DNA from 3 places in the Microbacterium sp. BWT-B31 genome. Region 1 is predicted to be linked to each of the others. Evidence: predicted binding sites of a transcription regulator. Region 1 holds the regulator's gene; each other region holds the start of a gene.

Region 1 (3,274 bases):
GGCCGCCGCCGGGGCCGACCTCGCCCGACCCGGGCAGTTGCAGGCGCAGACCCGTCTCGACGCCGCCGGGGATGTCGAGCGACACGGTGCGGCGCGCGCGCACGCGGCCCTGCCCCTGGCAGGTGGTGCACGGGTACGGGATCGTCGTGCCGTAGCCCTGGCACACGCTGCACGGCTGGCTGGTGACGACGTTGCCGAGGAGGCTGCGCACCTGGCGCTGCACGTTGCCCGAGCCGTGGCAGATGTCGCATGTGACCGGCGACGTGCCCGGCTGGCAGCACGAGCCCTGACACGTCTCGCACACGACCGCCGTGTCGACGTCGATGTCGCGATGCACGCCGAACACGACATCCCCGAGGTCGAGTGTGACGCGCACGAGGGCGTCCTGCCCGCGCTCGCGCCGCGACCGGGGGCGCCCGGCGCGCTGACCGGTCCCGCCGCCGAAGAACGACTCGAAGATGTCGCTGAAGCCGCTGAAGCCGCCCGCGCCGCCGAACGGCGAGTCGCCGCCCATGTCGTAGCGCCGCCGCTGCTCGGGGTCGCTCAGCACGTCGTAGGCGTGGGTCACGAGCTTGAAGCGCTCGGACGCGTCCTGGCCCGGGTTCACGTCGGGGTGGAGCTCGCGTGCGAGACGGCGGTACGCCTTCTTGATCTCGTCGGTCGTCGCCTCTCGCGAGACGCCGAGCACTTCGTAGTGGTCCTGGTCAGCCACAATCGCCTTCCTGCCCGCGCGCGGGCGCGGGGTCGTTCGTCACGGATGCCGCGTCAGCGGGCGGTGTCGTCCTCGTGCAGCATCCGGGTGAGGTAGCGCGCGACGGCTCGGACCGCCGCGAGGTTGGTGGGATAGTCCATGCGCGTCGGGCCCATCACGCCCACGCGCGCCAGCGATCCGGTCGCGTCGTACTCGCTGGCGACGACGGATGCCTCGCCCAGCCCGAACGGCTCGTTCTCGCGTCCGATGCTGGCGGACAGCCCCTGATCGTCGGCGACCATCTCGCTGACGAGCCGCAGCAGCGCCACCTGCTCCTCGATGGCCTCGAGGATCGGGTAGATGCTGCCGCGGAAGTCCGACTCGCGCCGCGCGAGGTTGGCCGCCCCGGCGAGCACGAGCTTGTCCTGCCGGAACTCGTCGAGCTCCTCGGCGACGCCGCGCAGGATCTCGAGGAACGCCGCCTCTCGAGGTGCGATCGCGTCGGCGCCCCTGCCGGATGCCGCCGCCAGCCGCTCATCGACGAGCTGGGCGCCCTCGCGCACCGAGCGCCCGACGACGACCTCGCACACGTCGCCGCGCAGCTGCTGCAGGTCGGGCCCATCGAACTCGACGCGGACGTGGGCGAGGCGCTGCGACACGCGGCCGGTGTCGGTCACGATGATGATGAGCATGCGCCCGGAGCCCAGCTGCACCAGCTCGACGTGGGACAGGCTCGCCTGGGCGAACGACGGGTACTGGACGATCGCGACCTGCCCGGTCAGCCGCGTGAGCGCGCGCACCGTGCGCACCAGCAGATCGTCGAGGTCGCCGGGGCCGTCGAGGAACGACGAGATCGCCGCGCGCTGCGCCGGGGTGAGCGGCCGCAGCGTCGCGAGGTGGTCGACGAACACGCGGTAGCCCTTGTCGGTCGGGATGCGCCCTGACGACGTGTGCGGGGCGACGATGAGCTCTTCGTCTTCGAGCATCGCCATGTCGTTGCGGATCGTCGCCGCCGATACCCCGAAGGCATGGCGATCGACGATCGTCTTGCTGCCCACCGGCTCGTTGGTGTCGACGTAGTCCTGCACGATCGCTCTCAGCACCTGGAGGCCGCGCTCGCTGACCATTCACCCCTCCCACCTGGCACTCTGATGTCGTGAGTGCCAATTCTAGTCGCGTCAGGCCGTGAGCGCGCGCACCACGGCGTCGGCCAGGAGTCGGCCGCGAAGCGTCAGCACGACTCGGCCGCGCACCGCCTCCGGGCCCTCGATGAGTCCGTCCGCGATCAGCTGGGCGACCGCGCGGCGCCCCTCGCCGAGCAGCTCCGACACGGGATACCCCTCGCGGATGCGCGTGCGCAGCAGCACCCGTTCGAGGTCGCGGGCCGCAGCATCCGGTCTCTCGCGCGCCGCGGCCGGCGACTCGCCGGCCGCGAGGCGCTGCGCGTAGGCCGCGGGGTGCTTGACGTTCCAGAAGCGCAGGCCGGCGAGGTGGCTGTGCGCGCCCGGGCCGAAGCCCCACCAGTCGGTGCCCTGCCAGTAGGCGAGGTTGTGGCGCGAACGGTGTTCGGCGCCGCGCGCCCAGTTCGACACCTCATACCACTCGAAGCCCGCCGCGCCGAGCAGCTCCTCGGCGAGCTCGTACATGTCGGCCTGCAGGTCGTCATCGGGCGCCGGCGCCTCGCCACGGCGGATCTGCCGCGCGAGCTTCGTGCCGTCCTCGATGATGAGCGCGTACGCCGAGACGTGATCGGGCTCGAGTTCGAGCGCGGTCTCGAGCGACCGGCGCCAGTCGCCCAGCGACTCCCCCGGCGCGCCGTAGATGAGATCGACGCTTACGTCCAGTCCCGCCGCGCGCGCCGATGCGACCGCCGAGCGCACGTTCGCCGGATCATGCGTGCGGTCGAGGGCGGCCAGCACATGCGGGACGGCCGACTGCATGCCCACCGAAAGACGGGTGACGCCGGAGGCCGCCAGCTCAGCGGCGGCGGCATCCGTCACCGTGTCGGGGTTCGCCTCGACCGTGACTTCCGCGCCCGCCGCCACGCCGAACGCGTCGCGGACGCCCGCGAGCATGCGCCCCAGGTCGCCGGGCGGCAGGAGCGTGGGCGTGCCACCGCCGAAGAACACCGTCGACGCGGGCCGCAGCGCATCCTTCGCCCCCAGCACCTCGCGGGCGAGGCCGACCTCGCGCAGCAGGGTGTCGGCGTACTCGTCCTGGCGCGCCCCGCGCAGCTCGCCCGACGTGTACGTGTTGAAGTCGCAGTACCCGCACCGCACACGGCAGAACGGCACGTGCAGGTACACGCCGAACGGCGCATCCGGATCGATGACGAGGTCTGCGGGAAGCGCGCCGTCGGCGGGAGCCGGCTCCCCCAGCGGCAGTGCGGAACCCATCAGGCCGGGGTCGTATAGAGCGGCGAGATCGCCCGCAGGTAGCGCGCGAACAGCTCACGGCGGCGGCGGCGCACCAGGCGCGGGAAGACGCGGTACAGCAGCGACACCGGGGCGTCGAACGCGCGCACCGTGAACCACACCTCGTCGCTGTCGTGCCAGTCGATCATGAAGGACTCCTCGCCGCTGA
Region 2 (3,274 bases), on a different contig from region 1:
TGCGTGCCGGAGTGGGGACACCCAGTCGCGAAAGCGGCCATGCCCGGAGGCGAGTGCAGGTCTGGGCGACGGGTCAGGTGATCGATGCCACGTCGGATGCCGCGGCCGCGCGCGCCCGCCGGGCGCCCCGCAGCGAGTTCACGGTGAGCACGATCAGTGCCAGCCACACCAGGCCGAACCCGATCCAGCGCTCCAGCGGCATCGGCTCGCCGAGAATCCAGGCGCCCGTGATGAACTGCAGCACGGGCGCGACGAACTGCATGAGCCCGATCACCGTCAGCGACGTGCGTCGAGCGCCGGCGGCGAAGAAGAGCAGCGGCGTCGCCGTCACCACACCGGCGCACAGCAGCAGCACAGTGTGTCCCACGCTCACCTGGCCCATCGTGAGGCCCGTCGTCATGCCGACGATCACGAGCTGCACGATGGCGATCGGCGTGAGCCACAGCGACTCCAGGGTGAGCCCGCTGACGGCGTCGACCGAAGGGCCGATCTGCTTCTTGACGAGCCCGTAGAAGCCGAAGCTGAACGCAAGCGCCAGCGCGATCCACGGGAACGAGCCGTACCCGATGACGATGACCACGACGGCGGATGCCGCGATCCCGAGCGCCACCCACTGCGTCACGGTGACCCGCTCGCGCAGCACGAGCACACCCAGCAGCACCGTGACGAGCGGGTTGATGAAGTACCCGAGGCTCGTCTCGATCACGTGTTCCGTGAGGGTTCCGACGAGGAACACCTGCCAGTTCACGTAGATCAGGGCGCCGGCGAGCACCGTCCACCACACCAGGCGGCCGTTGCGCAGGATCGCCCGCAGGTTCTTCCACGTGCGGGTCACGGCGAGCAGGATCGCGCAGAAGGCGAGCGACAGGACGATGCGCCATGCCACGATCTCCCACGGCCCGGTGGGCACGAGCACGAGGAAGTACAGCGGCAGAAAGCCCCACAGCAGGTACGCCGTGAAGGCGTACACGCCACCGAGGGTGCGTTCCCGGGCGGCGTGCGCGCGGGCTGCGGCATCCGATTCGACTCCGGATGTCTCGGCACCGCGCACGTCAGAACTCACCGAACCAGCCTAGGCGGCGTTGCGCGCGGCCAGACCCGCCGCGGGCGGACGGAGCATCTGTTCCCTGCCGTTGTCCGCACGATCCCTGCCACCGGCCGGCACCGCCGTCCGCGTCATCGCCGGGAACGACGAGAGGGCCGGATGCCGAGGCATCCGACCCTCTCGGTACGCGTGTGCGTGACGCTGTATCAGCGAACGACGACCGCGAGGACGTCGCGAGCCGACAGCACCAGGAACTCGTCGCCGCCGAACTTGACCTCGGTCCCGCCGTACTTGCTGTAGATGACGCGGTCGCCGACGGCCACGTCGAGCGGGATGCGGTTGCCGTTGTCGTCGATGCGGCCGGGGCCGACGGCCACGACCTCGCCCTCCTGCGGCTTCTCTTTGGCAGTGTCAGGGATGACCAGACCGCTGGACGTGGTCTGCTCGGCCTCGACCTGCTTGATGACGATGCGGTCCTCGAGCGGCTTGATGGAAACCGACACGGTCTACCTCTTCTTTCTTGAGACTGAAGACTCGTTAGCACTCTGACGTTGAGAGTGCTGATGTCAGTCTAGGCAACTGGCTGGCACTCTCGCAACGTGAGTGCCAGGTCGCGCAATGCGGGTTAATCTCAGCCAGCGAGACCCGTGACGCGGACGTAACCTCGGTGTAACATGAGCGGCGTAACCGCCTCCTGACCGTCGTCGTCGAATGGTCGCTGAGGCGGGCTTGGGGAAGCACACATGTCAGACTTGGTGCAATTCGACATGTCTGGCTCGTGGGAACACGTCATCGCCATCGACGTGGGCACGAGCCGGATCGCCGCGGCCACTGCTCGGCTCGGCCCTGACGGCACGGTGGTGGCCGCCTCCTTTCCGCTCGGCCGTCGTGGCGACACCGTCGCCACCGTCGTGTTCATCACCGAGGACGGCGACCTGCTGTGCGGGGACGCGGCCGAAAGGCGCGGCATCACCCAGCCGGACCGGCTCGCACGCGAGTTCAAGCGCAGCATCGGCGATCCGGTGCCCCTGCACATCGGCGGGTACGCGATCACGCCCGAGAAGCTCTACGCCGAGACGGTCGCGAGCGTCGTCGCGCAGGTCTCCGAGCGCGAGCAGCAGCCTCCGGCACGCGTCATCCTGACGCATCCGACGACCTGGGGCGACCACCGCCTCGGTCTGGTGAGCGCCGCGCTGCTGGAGGCGGGCGTCGACGAGTTCGGGTTCATCACCGAACCCGAGGCGGCAGCCCGCCACTACGAGGCGACGCGAAGTCTCGCACCCGGCGAGACCCTCGCCGTCTACGACCTCGGCGGCGGCACCTTCGACTGCGCGGTGCTGCGCAAGGAGGCAGACGGCTCGTTCACCCTCGCCGGACGCGCCGCGGGCATCGAGAACCTGGGCGGGGCGGACTTCGACGGCGCGGTGCTGCGCCATGTGCTGGCATCCGTCGACGCGGACCTCGGCTCGGTGGATGCCGCCGACTCCGCGTCACGACTCGCGCTGGCCCAGCTGCAGCGGGAGTGCATCGACGCGAAGGAAGCGCTCTCGTTCGACTCGGACGCCACGATCCCCGTCGTGACCGGCTCGGACCGGACGTCGGTGCGGCTGACCCGAAGCGAATTCGAATCGATGATCGACGACTGGATCGACCGCACGCTCGACGTGCTCGAGAAGGCGTTCGACGACGCCCGCGTCGACCCCGAGGACCTCGCGTCGATCCTGCTCATCGGCGGCTCGTCGCGCATTCCGCGCGTCGCCCAGCGCGTCTCGGAGAGATTCGACCGGCCGATCGCTATCGACGCCGACCCCAAATCGTCGATCGCGCTCGGCGCCGCGCGCAGCGGCCTGCTGCAGGTGCAGGAGGAGCGGATCGGGTTCCTCGTGCCACTGGCCCCGGGCGCGGCGGCCGCGTTCGAGTCGACCGGCGGCGAACTGGTGCTCGCCAGCGGCGCCCCGGCCCCGGCGCCCCTGCCCATCGCGCCCCCGAAGCGCAACCGCTGGTACCCGGTCGCCCTCGCGGGAGGATCGCTCGCCGTCGCAGGCGCGCTCGTGCTGGGCGGCGCCGTCGTCGCCGGCGCCCCCCAGCAGACCGGCGGCATGTTCGCCGAGGCCCTCGACGCGGCCACGCCCGCACCGTCGGCGGAAGGCTCCGCGCCCGTCGACGCGCCTGCGGCCGATGCTCCCGCCCAGCCGCAGGATCAGGCGGCTCCGCCGATCGAGCGCAGTT
Region 3 (3,274 bases), on a different contig from region 1:
ACGCCGCTGCGCGGCATTGATCCGTCTCGCGTCAAAAGTCCATGCCACCCGTGGGGTCGCCCGCCGGAGCGGCGACCTTCTCGGGCTTGTCGGCGACGACGGCCTCGGTCGTGAGGAACAGGCCGGCGATCGACGCGGCGTTCTGCAGCGCCGAGCGGGTCACCTTGGCGGGGTCGATGATGCCCTGCGCGAAGAGGTCGCCGTACTCGCCGGTCGCGGCGTTGAGGCCGTGACCCGCGGGCAGCTCCGACACCTTGTTCGCCACGACACCGGGCTCGAGACCGGCATTGAGCGCGATCTGCTTGAGCGGGGCCTCGATCGCGACGCGGACGATGTTCGCACCGGTCGCCTCGTCACCGACGAGCTCGAGCGCAGCGAGCGCCTTCTTGCCCGCCTGGATGAGCGCGACGCCACCACCGGCGACGATGCCCTCCTCGACGGCGGCCTTCGCGTTGCGGACGGCGTCCTCGATGCGGTGCTTGCGCTCCTTGAGCTCGACCTCGGTGGCCGCGCCCGCCTTGATGACGGCCACGCCGCCGGCGAGCTTGGCGAGGCGCTCCTGCAGCTTCTCGCGGTCGTAGTCGCTGTCGGTGTTGTCGATCTCGCGGCGGATCTGGGTCACGCGACCCTCGATCTGTGCGGCCTCACCGGCACCCTCGACGATCGTGGTCTCGTCCTTGGTGATGATGACCTTGCGCGCACGGCCGAGCAGGTCGAGGGTGGCGTTCTCGAGCTTGAGACCGACCTCCTCGGTGATGACCTGGCCACCCGTGAGGATCGCGATGTCCTGCAGCTGGGCCTTGCGGCGGTCGCCGAAGCCGGGGGCCTTGACGGCGGCCGACTTGAAGATGCCGCGGATCTTGTTGAGCACGAGCGTCGCGAGCGCCTCGCCCTCGACGTCCTCGGCGATGATGACGAGCTCCTTGCCGTCCTGGATCACCTTGTCGACGACGGGCAGAAGGTCCTTGATGTTCGAGATCTTCTGGTTGGCGATCAGGATGTACGGGTCTTCGAAGACCGCCTCCTGGCGCTCGGGGTCCGTGACGAAGTAGGGGTTGATGAAGCCCTTGTCGAAGCGCATTCCCTCGGTGAGCTCGAGCTCGGTGCCGAACGTCTGCGACTCCTCGACGGTGACGACGCCCTCCTTGCCGACCTTGTCGATCGCCTCGGCGATCAGCTCGCCGATGGTGGCGTCGGCGGCCGAGATGGACGCGGTCGCGGCGATCTCCTCCTTGGTCTCGACCTCCTTGGCCGAAGCGAGCAGCTCGTCGGAGATGGCCTTGACGGCCTTCTCGATGCCGCGCTTGAGGCTGATCGGGTCGGCGCCGGCGGCAACGTTGCGCAGGCCTTCCTTGACGAGTGCCTGGGCGAGGACGGTGGCCGTCGTCGTGCCGTCACCGGCGACGTCGTCGGTCTTCTTCGCGACCTCCTTGACCAGCTCGGCGCCGATCTTCTCGTACGGGTCGTCGAGCTCGATCTCCTTGGCGATCGAGACACCGTCGTTCGTGATCGTGGGAGCGCCCCACTTCTTCTCGAGCACGACGTTGCGACCACGCGGGCCCAGGGTCACCTTGACGGCGTCGGCCAGGATGTTGAGTCCTCGCTCGAGACCGCGACGGGCCTCCTCATCGAAAGCGATGATCTTTGCCATGTGTGTGTCGTCCCTCCCGGACGTGTGTCTTACGGAATTAGCACTCAACGAAGCCGAGTGCTAATCCATTCTGGCACTCGCCCATGGGGAGTGCAAGCCACGGGAGGCGCGCGGTGAAACGCGGCGACCACAACCGGCGGATCGGGCTACGCGAGGACGCGGACCGACTCCGCCTGCGGGCCCTTCTGCCCGGTGCCGACGGTGAACTCGACCCTCTGGCCCTCTTCGAGAACGCGGAACCCGGTCATATCGATGCTCGAGTAGTGGACGAACACATCCTGGCCGTCGACGACCGTGATGAAGCCGTACCCCTTCTCTGCGTTGAACCATTTGACGGTGCCCTGGGTCATGCGAAATCTCCTGTGCTGCGCGGTGACTGGCCCCAATAGTAGGCACGCAGAGCCGGGCCGTTCCGTCCGGTGGCCCACTGTTGACACGGGTGAACCCAAGTGTTTACCGCGCTGAAACACACGGCCGCGACGGCCCTTCCCGCAGGCTCAGGGCGCGGGCGTATCGCCGGGCGCAGGAGCGATCCGGTCCAGGCCCAGCACGACCACCAGCTGTCGCATCTGACTCTCGTCTTCGGGCGTGTTCGGGTCGTCCGGCGGCTGATAGGTGGCGTCGAGCACCGTGCGCGCGCCGCCGATCACGCCCGCGAGGCCCGCCGCTGCGGCCTCGTCGCCTGGGAAGGCGTAGTACACCGTCGTCTCGGGGAAGTCCGTCGACCCGGCGCCGCTGGCCTGCACCGAGGCGGCCGGCCAGCCCGCGGCGACGATGTCGTCCTTCACCTGGGTCGCCAGGCCCGACTCGGGAGTGGCGTTGAGCACGACCACCTGGAAGGTCGTGTCGATGACCGGGGTGACCGCCGGTGTCGGCTCGACCGTCGGCTCGGGAGTGGGGAAGAGCACGACGCGCCCCTGCATGATGAGGGTGCCGAAGATGCCGAGCACGACGAGCACGACGGTGGCGAGCACCGCCCACAGGAACACGACCCACCCGCGCATGCGGGGGTTCTCTGCTCGATGGGCGCCGACGCGGCTCGAATCCGCCTGAAGTTCGTCGAAGCGATCCCTCGGGTAGGTCGTTTTCGGCATCCCCCGATGCTACCCGGCGACCCTGAAGCATCCCAGCGCGCACGCCGCTCCCGCGGGACCCGGCGCCGCAAGGGTCAACGGGCGACCACGCGCGGCGCGCGGTGCGCGTCGCGCATGCGCCGCAGGCGCCCCACCAGCATCGGGTCGTGCTCCTGCGCGGCGGCGTCGTCGATCAGGCGACCGAGCAGCTGATAGTACCGCGCGGGAGACATGCCGAGCTCGGCCAGGATGGCCTCCTCCTTCGCGCCGGCGTGTCGACGCCACTCCGCCTCGAAGTCGAGGATCGCTCGGTCACGGTCGGTCAGGGCCACCGTTCCACGCTACGTCGTCGCCGCGCTGCCGCCCGCGCGCCACGCCACCCACGCCCCGAGTGGGTCGACCGCGGCCAGCGCAGCGCCGTCCAGGGCGAGCACGAACCCGTCCCAGGCGGTGGGATCGACACGCGGCTCTCGCCCTCGCAGCGCCTCGAGGTCGGCGTGCAGCGACGGCGGGTCGATCGTGATCCAGCGGGCTCCGGCGGCTTCGATCG

What was found. The regulator HrcA, encoded in region 1, represses chaperone genes, less so after heat shock. The targets are predictions, from matches to a motif close to TTNGCACTCGNNNNNNNCGAGTGCNAA.
Region 2: a site for HrcA is predicted at 1,629-1,655, ahead of groES (co-chaperone GroES). Genes of this name have one in related genera too.
Region 3: a site for HrcA is predicted at 1,689-1,715, ahead of groL (chaperonin GroEL). Genes of this name have one in related genera too.

Annotation. Positions count from the first base shown of each region.
Region 1 is NZ_JBFECU010000009.1:118,479-121,752, forward strand. Features, by position in the region: gene dnaJ (molecular chaperone DnaJ) at 1-712, opposite strand, end outside; gene hrcA (heat-inducible transcriptional repressor HrcA) at 766-1,818, opposite strand; gene hemW (radical SAM family heme chaperone HemW) at 1,870-3,087, opposite strand; gene AB1K54_RS11180 (DUF1990 family protein) at 3,087-3,274, opposite strand, start outside.
Region 2 is NZ_JBFECU010000001.1:372,620-375,893, reverse strand. Features, by position in the region: gene rarD (EamA family transporter RarD) at 74-1,063, opposite strand; gene groES (co-chaperone GroES) at 1,252-1,548, opposite strand; gene AB1K54_RS01605 (Hsp70 family protein) at 1,789-3,274, shown strand, end outside.
Region 3 is NZ_JBFECU010000015.1:34,554-37,827, reverse strand. Features, by position in the region: gene groL (chaperonin GroEL) at 32-1,651, opposite strand; gene AB1K54_RS14095 (cold-shock protein) at 1,798-2,001, opposite strand; gene AB1K54_RS14090 (LytR C-terminal domain-containing protein) at 2,149-2,745, opposite strand; gene AB1K54_RS14085 (DUF3263 domain-containing protein) at 2,820-3,056, opposite strand; gene AB1K54_RS14080 (DUF2332 domain-containing protein) at 3,066-3,274, opposite strand, start outside.